Regions from separate parts of the Rhizobium sp. BK591 genome, predicted to be linked through region 2. Evidence: predicted binding sites of a transcription regulator. Region 2 holds the regulator's gene; each other region holds the start of a gene.
What was found. The regulator PhoB, encoded in region 2, activates phosphate uptake and scavenging genes when phosphate is short. The targets are predictions, from matches to a motif close to TGTCATNNANCTGTCAT.
Positions count from the first base shown of each region.

Region 1: FHX10_RS23120 (DUF2794 domain-containing protein) is a predicted target of PhoB. The motif match lies at 2,770-2,786, and genes of this name have one in related genera.
Region 3: FHX10_RS28255 (YdcH family protein) is a predicted target of PhoB. The motif match lies at 2,126-2,142, and genes of this name have one in related genera.

Region 1 covers NZ_JACIAZ010000005.1:228,673-232,802, reverse strand. The annotation lists gene acnA (aconitate hydratase AcnA) at 1-1,360, shown strand, start outside; gene FHX10_RS23125 (DUF1223 domain-containing protein) at 1,685-2,425, shown strand; gene FHX10_RS23120 (DUF2794 domain-containing protein) at 2,809-3,210, shown strand; gene FHX10_RS23115 (GNAT family N-acetyltransferase) at 3,217-3,774, opposite strand; gene FHX10_RS23110 (Bax inhibitor-1/YccA family protein) at 3,882-4,130, opposite strand, start outside.
Region 2 covers NZ_JACIAZ010000004.1:471,307-475,436, forward strand. The annotation lists gene pstB (phosphate ABC transporter ATP-binding protein PstB) at 1-674, shown strand, start outside; gene phoU (phosphate signaling complex protein PhoU) at 719-1,432, shown strand; gene phoB (phosphate regulon transcriptional regulator PhoB) at 1,580-2,263, shown strand; gene FHX10_RS20490 (GcrA family cell cycle regulator) at 2,523-3,056, opposite strand; gene FHX10_RS20495 (aspartate aminotransferase family protein) at 3,480-4,130, shown strand, end outside.
Region 3 covers NZ_JACIAZ010000007.1:258,606-262,735, forward strand. The annotation lists gene ykgO (type B 50S ribosomal protein L36) at 1-65, opposite strand, end outside; gene FHX10_RS28245 (5-(carboxyamino)imidazole ribonucleotide synthase) at 230-1,306, opposite strand; gene purE (5-(carboxyamino)imidazole ribonucleotide mutase) at 1,303-1,797, opposite strand; gene FHX10_RS28255 (YdcH family protein) at 1,816-2,019, opposite strand; gene FHX10_RS28260 (YdcH family protein) at 2,248-2,421, shown strand; gene FHX10_RS28265 (ArsR/SmtB family transcription factor) at 2,696-2,956, opposite strand; gene FHX10_RS28270 (sulfite exporter TauE/SafE family protein) at 3,078-3,842, opposite strand; gene FHX10_RS28275 (thiamine phosphate synthase) at 3,950-4,130, shown strand, end outside.

The DNA of each region.
Region 1 (4,130 bases), on a different contig from region 2:
GGTCCTGATCGCTGCCGGCCTGCTTGCCCGCAACGCTGTTGCCAAGGGCCTGAAGACGAAGCCGTGGGTGAAGACCTCGCTGGCACCGGGAAGCCAGGTCGTCGGCGAATATCTCGCCAAGTCGGGCCTGCAGGCCGACCTCGACAAGCTCGGCTTCAACCTCGTCGGCTTCGGCTGCACCACCTGCATCGGCAATTCCGGTCCGCTGCCGGCGCCGATCTCGAAGACGATCAACGACAAGGGCCTCATCGTTTCCGGCGTTCTCTCCGGCAACCGCAACTTCGAAGGCCGTATCTCGCCCGACGTACAGGCGAACTATCTGGCCTCTCCGCCGCTCGTCGTCGCTTATGCGCTGGCCGGTACGGTGCAGAAGGATCTGACCAAGGAGCCGATCGGCGAGGACCAGAACGGTAATCCCGTTTACCTGAAGGACATCTGGCCGACCTCGAAGGAGGTCCAGGAGTTCATCCTGAAATACGTGACGCGCGAACTCTACGAAAGCAAATATGCCGACGTCTTCAAGGGCGACGTCAACTGGCAAGCCGTCCAGGTTCCGCCGGGCCAGACCTATGCCTGGGACGACAATTCGACCTATGTCCAGAACCCGCCTTACTTCGTCGGCATGGGCAAGAAGGGCACCGGCGTTTCCGACATCAAGGGCGCCCGCGTGCTTGGCCTGTTCGGCGACAAGATCACCACCGACCACATCTCGCCGGCCGGTTCGATCAAGGCGGCATCGCCGGCAGGCGCCTATCTGCTCGGTCACGACGTCGCCGTTGCCGACTTCAATCAGTACGGCACGCGCCGCGGCAACCATGAAGTGATGATGCGCGGCACCTTTGCCAATATCCGCATCCGCAACCACATGCTCGGCCCGAACGGCAAGGAAGGCGGTTACACCATCCACTATCCGTCGAAGGACGAAACCTCGATCTACGACGCGGCGATGCAGTACAAGCAGGAAGGCGTGCCGCTGGTCATCTTCGCCGGTGTCGAATATGGCAACGGCTCTTCGCGCGACTGGGCTGCCAAGGGCACCAACCTGCTCGGCGTCAAGGCGGTGATCGCCCAGTCCTTCGAGCGCATCCATCGTTCGAACCTGGTCGGCATGGGTATCATTCCCTTCGTCTTCGAAGAGGGCACGACCTGGCAGAGCCTCGGCCTCAAGGGTGATGAACTCGTCACCATCGAAGGTCTGGAAAAGATCAAGCCGCGCGAGAAGAAGATCGCCAAGATCACTTATGGCGACGGCACCGTGAAGGAGGTTCCGCTGCTGTCGCGCGTCGATACGCTCGACGAAGTGATCTACCTCAACAATGGCGGCATCCTGCAGACGGTTCTGCGCGATCTCGCTGCCTGATTTTCAGAGCATGATGCCGAAAAGTGTGAGCGGTTTTCGGACGACATCATGCTCTTCTTCTTTGATATAGATCCGGATTCAGATTCATCCGGATTTAGGAGACTTGATTGATAATGGCCGCCGGAGAGCAGTTTCCGGCGGCTTTTCTGTGTGGCGACAGTATTCGGACGGGCTCACGATGATTTGTTTTCCGCAAGTTCCGGTGGAGCTCCGTCTCACCTGTTCGTGACTTTTCGTTTGGACCCGGAAGGATTATTCGTACGTTCATATGTCAGGGCCTGCGGTTCCAACACGCTGTCGGCGCTGAAAAAGAGGTGCAGGTGAATGTCCCCCCGTTTTTTGATTCCGCTGATCGCTGGCGTTGTTCTGTCAGGCCCGCTGCAGGCCGAAGACGGCACGCCGAAAGGTGTCGTTGAACTCTTCACGGCGCAGGGCTGCTCCTCCTGTCCTCCGGCTGATGCGGCTTTCCGCACGCTGGTGAATCAGGGCGATGTCATCGCGCTCGCCTATCATGTCGATTACTGGAATTATCTCGGCTGGGCCGATACGCTGAGCTCCAAGGAAAACACCGAACGGCAATATGGCTATGCCAGAACGATGGGCCGCAGCAACGTCTACACGCCGCAGGCGATCGTCAACGGACGCGGCCATCTGGCCGGCGCCGATCTCAACGGCATCAACAGCAAGATCGACACCTACAGCAGCGAAGGCAACGGGCTGACCGTTCCGATCAACGCCGCGATGCGCGGCGACGAGCTGGAGATCAAGATCGGTGCGGGACAGGGCAAGGCCAATGTCGTGATGGTCTATTTCGACAAGGAAAAGACCATCGACGTCGAAAAGGGCGAGAACAGCGGCCGGAAGCTTTCCTACCTGCACAGCGTCACCAATGTCGAAACCATCGGCATGTGGGACGGCAAGGCAACCAGTCTGACGCTGCCGGCCAGCGTGTTGCAGCGGCCGCAGCTCGAGGGCTGCGCGATCCTGCTGCAATCGGCGACCGCAGACGGCGATCCGGCTGCGATCCTCGGCGCGACCGTTGTCATGGCTGGCAAAAATATCTGAGATTTCATCCGGTAGTGGATGAAGTGCTGGGGCGGCCCGGCCGAGCGTATTCGGGGCTGGGGTTAAGGTCGATACGCTCCGCCGGGCCCTTTGGCGCGCTGGCGCCAAACTGGAATTCATAAATCTCCTGCAAATGAGGCGCTGTTTTGACTGAAATGCGGCGCTGCGGAGAAAGCGTGAGCCTATCCAGGACATCATGCTTTCCGAATTCGGACCCAACTTTTAGAAGGCATGATGCGCAGATTCAAAGTGCTGCAGCGTCTTTGCGCGAGAGACGCGCGGCGCTGTGGTGCGGCCGAATGTGACGGCTGGCGCTCTTGCAATTTGCGGCGGCTCGGGCAAACTGTCACTCTCCTGTCACATGCGGAGGCCTTGGGAGACTGATGACAGATCAGCCGGATTTGCGACACGGCGAAAGCCGCTCCGTCGACAATAGTTCCTCAGTCGTCGTCGATCTCAGGGAATACAAGCAAAGCAAGGACCCGCTTCCGGTGACCTTCCACCGGCGCGAACTGGACGCGATCCTCTGGATCTACGGCCGCATGGTCGGTGACGGTGAATGGCGCGACTACGCCATTGATCACCTGAAGGACAGGGCGGTCTTTTCCGTCTTCAAGCGTTCCGGCGAAATGCCGCTCTTCCGCATCGAGAAAAACCCGAAGCTCGCCGCCAAGCAGGGCGCCTATTCCGTCATCAACGTCCACGGCACGATCCTGAAGCGCGGTCACGAGCTGAACCAGGTGCTGAAGGTGTTCGACAAGGCCCTGAAGCTGGTCGACAAATAAGCCGCATCAACCGGTAAACAGCGTGCCGGGATAGGCGGACGGATCCGGATCGGTCGTCATCCCCTCGCCGAGGCCACGCTGCATCAACATCGTATCCAGCCAGCGGCCGTGCTTGTAGCCGGTGCCCCGCATCAGACCGACCTCCTCGAAGCCGGCCTTCCTGTGAAGCGCGATCGAGGCGGGGCTGGCGCCGCCGATGACGGCCGTCATCTGCCGAAAGCCGAGGCCGGTGCAGCGCTCGATCAGCTCGGCAAGCAACGCCTTGCCGATGCCCCGGCCGCGGGCCTCAGGCACGAGATAGATCGAGTCCTCGACCATCCAGCGATAGGCCGAACGCGTGCGAAAGGCGGAAGCATAGGCGTAGCCGAGCAGGGTTCCGTCCGTGCCGATGGCCGCGATGTAGGGATATTGCTGGCTGATGATCGTCGAAAAGCGCAGCGCCATCTCGGCCTCGGAAGGCGGCACGATCTCGTAGCTCGCGACGCCGTTGAGGACGGATTCGCGATAGATATCGGCAATGGCGGGGATATCGGCTTGGGAGGCATCGCGCAGGCGGAATGACATTCGGCGGCATCCATCGGGAAAAGTAAGGTTTCCTAAGACCACTCCGCGAAAGCCTGCGCAACAAAAAAGGCGGCCGAAGCCGCCTTTTCGAACTCAGTCTGCCCTGCTTATTTACGGTTGCCCATGAACTGCAGCAGGAACATGAAGAGGTTGATGAAGTCGAGATAGAGCGTCAGCGCACCCATGATCGCCTTGCGGCCGGCCACGGCAACGTCATCGGCTTCCAGGTACAGTTCCTTGATCCGCTGCGTATCGTAGGCGGTGAGGCCTGCGAAGATCAGAACACCGAGAACGGAGATCGCGAACTGCACAGCCGACGAAGCCAGGAAGATGTTAACCAGCGAAGCGATGATTAG
Region 2 (4,130 bases):
AAAACACCGTAACCGCCCTGATCGGCCCGTCCGGCTGCGGCAAGTCGACCTTCCTGCGGAGCCTCAACCGCATGAACGACACGATCGACGGCTGCCGCGTCACCGGCAAGATCACGCTCGACACCGACGATATCTATGATCCGGATATCGACGTCGTCGAACTTCGCGCCCGCGTCGGCATGGTCTTCCAGAAGCCGAACCCATTCCCGAAGACGATCTACGAAAACGTCTCCTACGGCCCGCGCATCCACGGCCTGGCCAAGTCGAAGGCCGATCTCGACCAGATCGTCGAGACCAGCCTGCAGCGCGCCGGCCTCTGGAACGAGGTCAAGGACCGCGTGCATGAATCCGGCACCGGCCTGTCCGGCGGTCAGCAGCAGCGCCTCTGCATTGCCCGTGCCGTCGCCGTCAGCCCTGAGGTCATCCTGATGGACGAGCCCTGCTCGGCGCTCGACCCGATCGCCACCGCCAAGGTCGAGGAACTGATCCACGAGCTGCGCGAGAACTACACGATCGTCATCGTCACCCACTCCATGCAGCAGGCCGCGCGCGTCTCGCAGCGCACCGCCATGTTCCACCTCGGCAATCTCGTCGAGGAGAACGACACCGACAAGATGTTCACCAATCCCGACGATCCGCGCACCCAGGACTACATCATGGGTCGCTTCGGCTGATCCTGGCGTCACCAAGCCTTTCCGTTATTCGAGGATAAAGCCCCATGGCATCGACACATATTTATTCTGCCTATGATGATGATCTGAAGTTCCTGTCCAGGCGGATTTCCGAAATGGGCGGCCTGGCCGAGCAGATGGTCGCCGAAGCCGTGCGGGCGCTGGTCAACGGCGATACCGCGCTGGCGCAGAAGGTCATCTCCGACGATGTGATCCTCGATCACGCCGAACGCGAAATCGGCGACAAGGCGATCGTCACCATCGCCCGCCGTCAGCCGATGGCCGCGGACCTGCGCGAAATCATGGGTTCGATCCGCATCGCCGCCGATCTCGAACGCGTCGGCGACCTCGGCAAGAACACCGCCAAACGCGTCATCGCCGTCCAAAGCACCGGCGTTCCCCGCAAGCTCGCCCGCGGCCTCGAGCATCTCTCCGAGCTGGCGCTCGTCCAGCTCAAGGAAGTGCTCGACGTCTACACCAATCGCTCCGCCGACAAGGCGAACGCGATCCGCGAACGCGACAACGAGATCGACGCGATGTACACCTCGCTGTTTCGCGAGCTCCTGACCTACATGATGGAAGATCCGCGCAACATCACCAGCTGCACGCATCTTCTCTTCTGCGCCAAGAACATCGAGCGCATCGGCGACCACGCCACCAACATCGCCGAGACGATCTTTTACATGGCGACAGGTGCGCAGCCGGAAGGCGATCGTCCGAAAGACGACAGCGCCAACACCGTCGGCGCGGTAACCGAATAACCGCCCGGGCCGGACGGCCGGGCTAGAAGCTTGCGTGCGCGCCCATCCGGGGCGCGCAAAGAGGTCGCAGCCAATTCTGAATTTGCGCAGGGTGCATTGCTTGAACCATCCCCGGTTCAAGGATCATGCGCGAGGAGACCGACACGCATGATCCCGAGAGTTGCAGTTGTTGAAGACGAGGAAGCCCTGAGCGTGCTTCTTCGCTACAATCTCGAAGCGGAAGGCTTCGAGGTCGATACTATCCTTCGTGGCGACGAAGCCGAAATGCGGCTTCAGGAGCGCACGCCCGATCTGCTCATCCTCGATTGGATGCTGCCTGGCGTCTCCGGCATCGAACTCTGCCGGCGCCTGCGCATGCGGCCGGAAACCGAGCGCCTGCCGATCATCATGCTGACGGCGCGCGGCGAAGAGAGCGAGCGCGTCCGCGGGCTTTCGACGGGGGCCGACGATTATGTCGTCAAGCCCTTCTCGACCCCCGAGCTCGTTGCCCGCGTCAAGGCGATGCTGCGCCGCGCCCGTCCCGAGGTGCTGTCGACGGTGCTGAAATGCGGCGATATCGAACTCGACCGCGAAACCCACCGGGTCCATCGCAAGACCCGCGAAGTCCGCCTCGGCCCCACCGAATTCCGCCTGCTGGAATTCCTGATGTCGTCGCCGGGCCGCGTCTTCTCCCGCTCGCAGCTTCTCGACGGTGTCTGGGGCCACGATATCTATGTCGACGAACGCACCGTCGACGTCCATGTCGGCCGCCTGCGCAAGGCGCTGAATTTCTCCAACATGCAGGACGTCATCCGCACCGTCCGCGGCGCCGGTTATTCGATGGAAGCCTGAGGGCCTCCATTCTGATTGCTGACAACGTCGCTCGAGCTAGCGTCTGCCCCTCACCCTAACCCTCTCCCCGTAAAACGGGGCGAGGGCACGTGCCCTGCGAGAGGTCAGCGGGGAACGGAGAGGTCGGGCATATCCCCTTTGCCCTGCAAGCGGGGAGAAGGTGCCGGCAGGTGGATGAGGGGCAGCCATCCGCGCGAACCAATAACTACAAAAAAACGGGCCAGTCGGCCCGTTTCTCATGTGCGGCGATGTTACCCGCTCAGCTGGCCCGCGCTGCTGCCCGGCGGCGTTCGTTGACCGGCTGGTAGGCAAGCTTCTGGTGATAGCTGCAATAGGGCGAATTGTCGGGGGATTCGCAGCCGCAGAAGTGGAAGTCGTCCTTCAGCGGATCGCCGACCGGCCACTTGCAGGTGCGTTCGGTCAGTTCCGTCAGGCCGAGGCGTCGGGAAATCGGAACGACCACGTTGCCTCTCGGCACGTATTCCATTTCCTCGATCGTTTCGATCTCGATCTCTTCCTTCAGCATCGTCGCGCCCTGCTGGCGGGTAACGGTGCGAGTGGCGACCCGTGAGGCGTAGTTCGGCGCGCGCGGCGCAGAAGTATTGCGTTTCGGCGTTCGGGCGGCATTGGCGGTACCGCCGGCCTTGGCACGGCCGGGGAGGCTCAGCCGATGCACCTTGCCGATGACCGCGTTTCTGCTGACGCCACCAAGTTGTGCCGCGATCTGGCTGGCGCTCAGTCCTTCGGCCCAGAGCTTCTTGAGTTTCTCGACCCGCTCGTCTGTCCAGTTCATGCCCTGTCTCCACCTTTTGCGTTGGTGATGGCAGAATCCCTCACCGTTGTCCCGGAAGGCTCCGAAACAAGAAACGCTTGATCAATTTTGGTGACTAGTTCCGCCGCATGCAGTCTAGTAATTGAACTTTAACCTAGTGTGAGGCTGACTCCGTGACAAGAGTCGCATGAATCCGGATGAATCGAATTTCAAGTTTTCCCCAACTTGCTGCCCCGGCGTGGCATTTCTGCAATAATGCCTGTTGAGGACGGATAATGCTGCTGTACAAGCTTGCTGCATGCGCTAAGGGCGCAGTTTTGTTGACATTGCAGCGCGAAAAGGAAATAGTGCCAGTCGCCGCCGCAAGGCGGCATTTTTGATTTTTCGGGCCTGGTTTTCTTAGCCGGAGTCCGGAGCTTGATAACATCGATGGGAGATCGCGCTATGGCTGAAGCCGCGCCGCTTTATGACACCTATTCTCGTGCCCCGTTGCGGTTCGAGCGAGGCGAGGGCGTGTGGCTGATCACCGAAAGCGGCGAGCGATATCTCGATTTCGGCGCCGGCGTCGCCGTCACTTCGGTCGGCCACAGCAATCCGCATGTGGTCGGCGCGCTGAAGGAGCAGGCCGACAAGGTCTGGCATCTCTCCAACATCTATGAGATCCCCGGCCAGGAGCGCCTGGCCAAACGGCTGACCGACGCCACCTTTGCCGACAAGGTGTTCTTCACCAATTCGGGCGCCGAGGCGCTCGAATGCGCGATCAAGACGGCGCGCCGTTATCAGTATTCCAAGGGTCATCCCGAGCGCTTCCGTATCATCACCTTCGAGGGCGCCTTTCACGGCCGGACGCTGGCGACGATCGCCGCCGGCGGCCAGGAGAAATATCTTGAGGGCTTCGGCCCCAAGGCGCCCGGTTTCGATCAGGTGGCTTTCGGCGACATCGAAGCGGTGCGCGCCGCGATCACCGATGCCACGGCCGGAATTCTCATCGAGCCGGTGCAGGGCGAGGGCGGCGTGCGTCCGGCCACCCCCGAATTCATGAAGGCGCTTCGCCAGATCTGCGACGAAAATGGCCTGCTGCTGATCCTCGACGAG
Region 3 (4,130 bases), on a different contig from region 2:
CGGCGAACCAGACGGTTGTCACGGTGACGAGCCTTGAGCGACTTGAGCGAATTCTTGATCTTCATTTTTCTGATCCGCGATCTCTATGGGGGAATTCACATTCGCCCGTATCTTTAACAATCAAAAGCGCGCCATCGGGCGCGCTCTTTAGGTGGGGGAGCAGATACCTCTTCACCTTTTCCATGTCAACCGCATGAAGGTGTTTTTCCCAAGGCGTCGCGGTGTTTTCTCAAGCCGAAACCGGTGATTTCGGCGTCAAGGTGGTGACGTGGCCCATCTTGCGGCCGGAGCGCCACTCGGTCTTGCCATAGAGATGAACCAGCGTATCGGGACGCTGCAACCAGTCGGGAACGGCAAGGATATCGTCGCCGATCAGGTTCTGCATGACGCAGTCGGAATGACGCTCGCCATTGCCGAGCGGCAGGCCGGCGACGGCGCGGATATGCTGCTCGAACTGGCTGACGACGCAGGCGGCTTCCGTCCAGTGACCGGAGTTGTGGACACGCGGCGCCATCTCGTTGGCGATCAGACCACCGTCGCGCAGCACGAAGAATTCGATGCCGATGACGCCGACATAGTTCAAGGCGGCGAGGATCTTTTCGGCCGATCGGCGCGCAATATCCGCCGTCGCTGGCGAGATCGTAGCGGGAACCGTCGAGGTGTGAAGGATGCCGCTGCGGTGGACATTCTCGGCGGGATCGAAGCAGACGACCGTGCCGTCGGTGGCCCGCGCGGCGATGATCGAGACCTCGCGCTCGAAGGCGACGAAACTTTCGAGGATGAGTGGCACGCCGCCGAGCGCGGCATAGGCGCCATCTGCGCTGTCGGCCACGGAGCGGAAAACCATCTGGCCCTTGCCGTCATAACCGAGACGGCGCGTCTTCAGCACGCCCTGACCGCCGAAATCCTTCAGTGCCATCTCGAGATCGGCCTGGCTGTCGACCGCATGGAAGCGGGCGGTCGATATGCCGCAGCCATTGAGAAAGCGCTTTTCGACGAGGCGGTCCTGGGCGGCTTCCAGTGCCTTCGGCGGCGGATAGACGGACACGCTCGCCGAGAGCGTCTCGGCAGCTGCGACGGGCACGTTCTCGAATTCGTAGGTGACGACATCGCAGATATCAGCGAGTTCGGCGAGTGCCGCCGGATCGTCATAGGCGGCGGTAATCTGCCGGTTGGCGAGCTGGGCGGCCGGGCAGTCCGCCTGCGGCTCGAGGATGATCGTGCGAAAATTCAATCTGGCGGCGGCAATGGCCAGCATGCGGCCAAGCTGGCCGCCGCCGATTATGCCGATCGTTCTTGCCGTCATAGGTCGTCCATCGGGTATTCGGCGACGGCGGCACTCTGGCGCTCGCGCCATTCGTCGAGCCGGTCGGCGATTTCTTCGTCGGAAAGGGCAAGGACGGCTGCGGCGAGAAGGGCGGCATTGACCGCGCCGGCCTTGCCGATGGCGAGCGTGCCCACCGGAATGCCGGCCGGCATCTGCACGATGGAAAGAAGGCTGTCCTGGCCGGACATGGTCTTTGACTGGACCGGCACGCCGAAGACCGGCAGCGGCGTCATCGATGCGGCCATACCCGGCAGGTGGGCAGCGCCGCCGGCGCCGGCGATGATGACCTTGAAGCCCTCCGCCCGCGCTCCCTTGGCGAAATTGACCAGCCGGTCGGGTGTGCGGTGCGCCGAAATGATGCGCGCATCGTAAGGGATCTCAAGCGCCTCCAGCGTGTCGGCGGCGTTCTTCATGGTCTCCCAGTCGGACTGGCTGCCCATGATGATGGCGACGGGCGGTCTGTCTGTCATCGTTGCTGCTATTCCCTCTCAGGCGATGATGTCAGGGATGATCTGATCTTCCAGCTTGGAGAGCCTGTCCTTGATGACGAGCTTCTTCTTTTTCATACGCTGGATCCGCAGAGCATCGCATCCGGTCTGGATCATGGCGTTGATCGCGGCGTCGAAATCCTCATGCTCCTGGCGCAGACGCGCCACTGTGAGCCTGATTTCCGCCTGTTCCTGATCGGCCATATGCAATCCCCGTTATCGTGCTCGGACGTTGTCCGATCTGCCGATGATTTCCGCAAGCTCCTATCACCAAATACAGGTAACGGCTAGTTAGTCTTGATCATGAAATTGCCATCCAGTCTTCATCTTTTGGCCTTCGACAAGCCTTCAAAAATATGTCACAGTCCCCGCCGTTGACACCTTGATCCCCGACGATGTTGGCCGGGGAGGGTAAGAGGAAGGAAGGGTCATATGACTGTTCAAGCTCATCTTGAGTCACTCCAGAAAAAGCATGTTGCTCTCGAGGAGGAGTTGCACGCGCTCAGAACATCTCCCTCTATTTCCGATACGGAACTTGCCGAATGCAAGCGCCGCAAGCTGCGCATCAAGGACGAGATTCAGCGTCTTAAGTCATCCGTCCACTGATCTTCCCAAGGGTCGCCGGACGATCATCTTGCGCAAAGAGGTAAATCCATCCATTCCGCCTAAAATCAGCAAGAACCGGTGATCACACACTCGATTTGCGCCAGTCCGATGCCCGCCGCATCGCGGCTGGCGCTTTTGGTTCGTCAAGCTTCAAAGGGGCTGATGATCCGTGTCGAGTTTCCGGCCGGCATAATTTAACCCTGAAGCGGAACTGCTCGGGATAAAATTATGCAATTCAAAGTGATAAAACGTCCTCAGAGACGCGTGACGTGCATCAGGCCCAGAATTGATCAAGCCATAAATTGAGCGTGTCGAAGCCGCGGTTGTTGACCGCGTAGATGCGCTTCGTGCCTTCGGATGTCACCGAAACAAGATTGCTGTCCAACAGCGCTTTCAGGTGTTGCGAAACGGCGGGGCGGCTGATCGGCAGACCCTCGGCGAGCTCATTGACCGTCCGTGGTGCGCGGCGCAGTTCCTCCAGCAGAAACCGCCGGTTCGGATCGGCAATCGCAGAGAAAGGGTCCGTGTTCGACATGGCGGGAACGCTACGTCAAACCGGGCGCTCCAGCAAGGAAATTGTGCATTGCAGCGTGCGGCAATTCAAAGTGCTGCAGCGTTCCTCGCGCGTCTCAAAAGAAGCGCGGCGCTCCAGGGTTTCACCAACCAAGGCCCTCGTGCACGATCAGGAAGGCAGCGATCAGCGCCATCGCATACATGAAGGGATAGAAGATCTGTGGCCTCATGCGGCGCACGCACCATGCGCCGGCAAAGGTGGCGAGCGGGGCGAAGGGCAGGAGCGTCGCGGAGGTCGCAAGGTTCTGGGTGTCGAGTTGGCCGAGCGCGAAATAGGGGATCAGCTTGATGGCGTTGAGGATCGCAAAGAAGCGCACGCTGGTGCCGGTATATTCGCGTGGCTGCAATTTGAGCGGCAGGGCATAGATCTGGAAGGGCGCGCCGCCGGCATGGGCGACGAAGCTGCCGTAGCCGGAAAATGTGCCCCAGAGGCTGGCGGCCACCGGCCGCTGGCCGCGCGGCGGGACCACCTTGCCGGCGCCCGGGCCGAAATTATTCCAGAAATAGCGCAGGCAGAAGAGGATGGTCACCGCGCCGATGACAATGCGCAGCATGCTGCCCGGAACGAGCGCCGAGGTCGCCCAGCCGAGCGCGATGCCGAAGACTGCGCCCGGCAGCATGATCTTCAGCGTCGCCCAGTCGCCATGCTTGCGCCAGATGACGAGCGAGATCATGTCCATGAAGACCAGGATCGGCAGCAAGATCGCTGCCGCTTCGACCGGCGAGACGACGAGGGCGAGGAAAGGCAAGCCGATCAGCGACAAAGCGTCGCCCATGCCGCCCTTTGCGAGGCCCACCAGCAGAACCGCGGGCACGGCGGCGTAGTAGAATGACAAATCCTGCGGCATGCTTTCGACGTCCTCCTCTTGCAAGCCTCGTCTAACGGAACTACTCACACAAAACGAGTGCGGATCCCTCATTTCGAAGGGGAATTCGCCGGAAACGGAAAGACCTCATGACCGAACCGGAAAACCGCTGCCGCCTTGTGCTCATCGCACCTGATATTGCCGATGCCGATGAACAGGCAAAGATCGTCGCCGACGCGCTGAAGGGCGGCGACGTCGCTTCGGTGATCGTGCCGCAATACGGGCTCGACGACGGCGCCTTCCAGAAACATGCCGAAAAGCTGGTGCCGC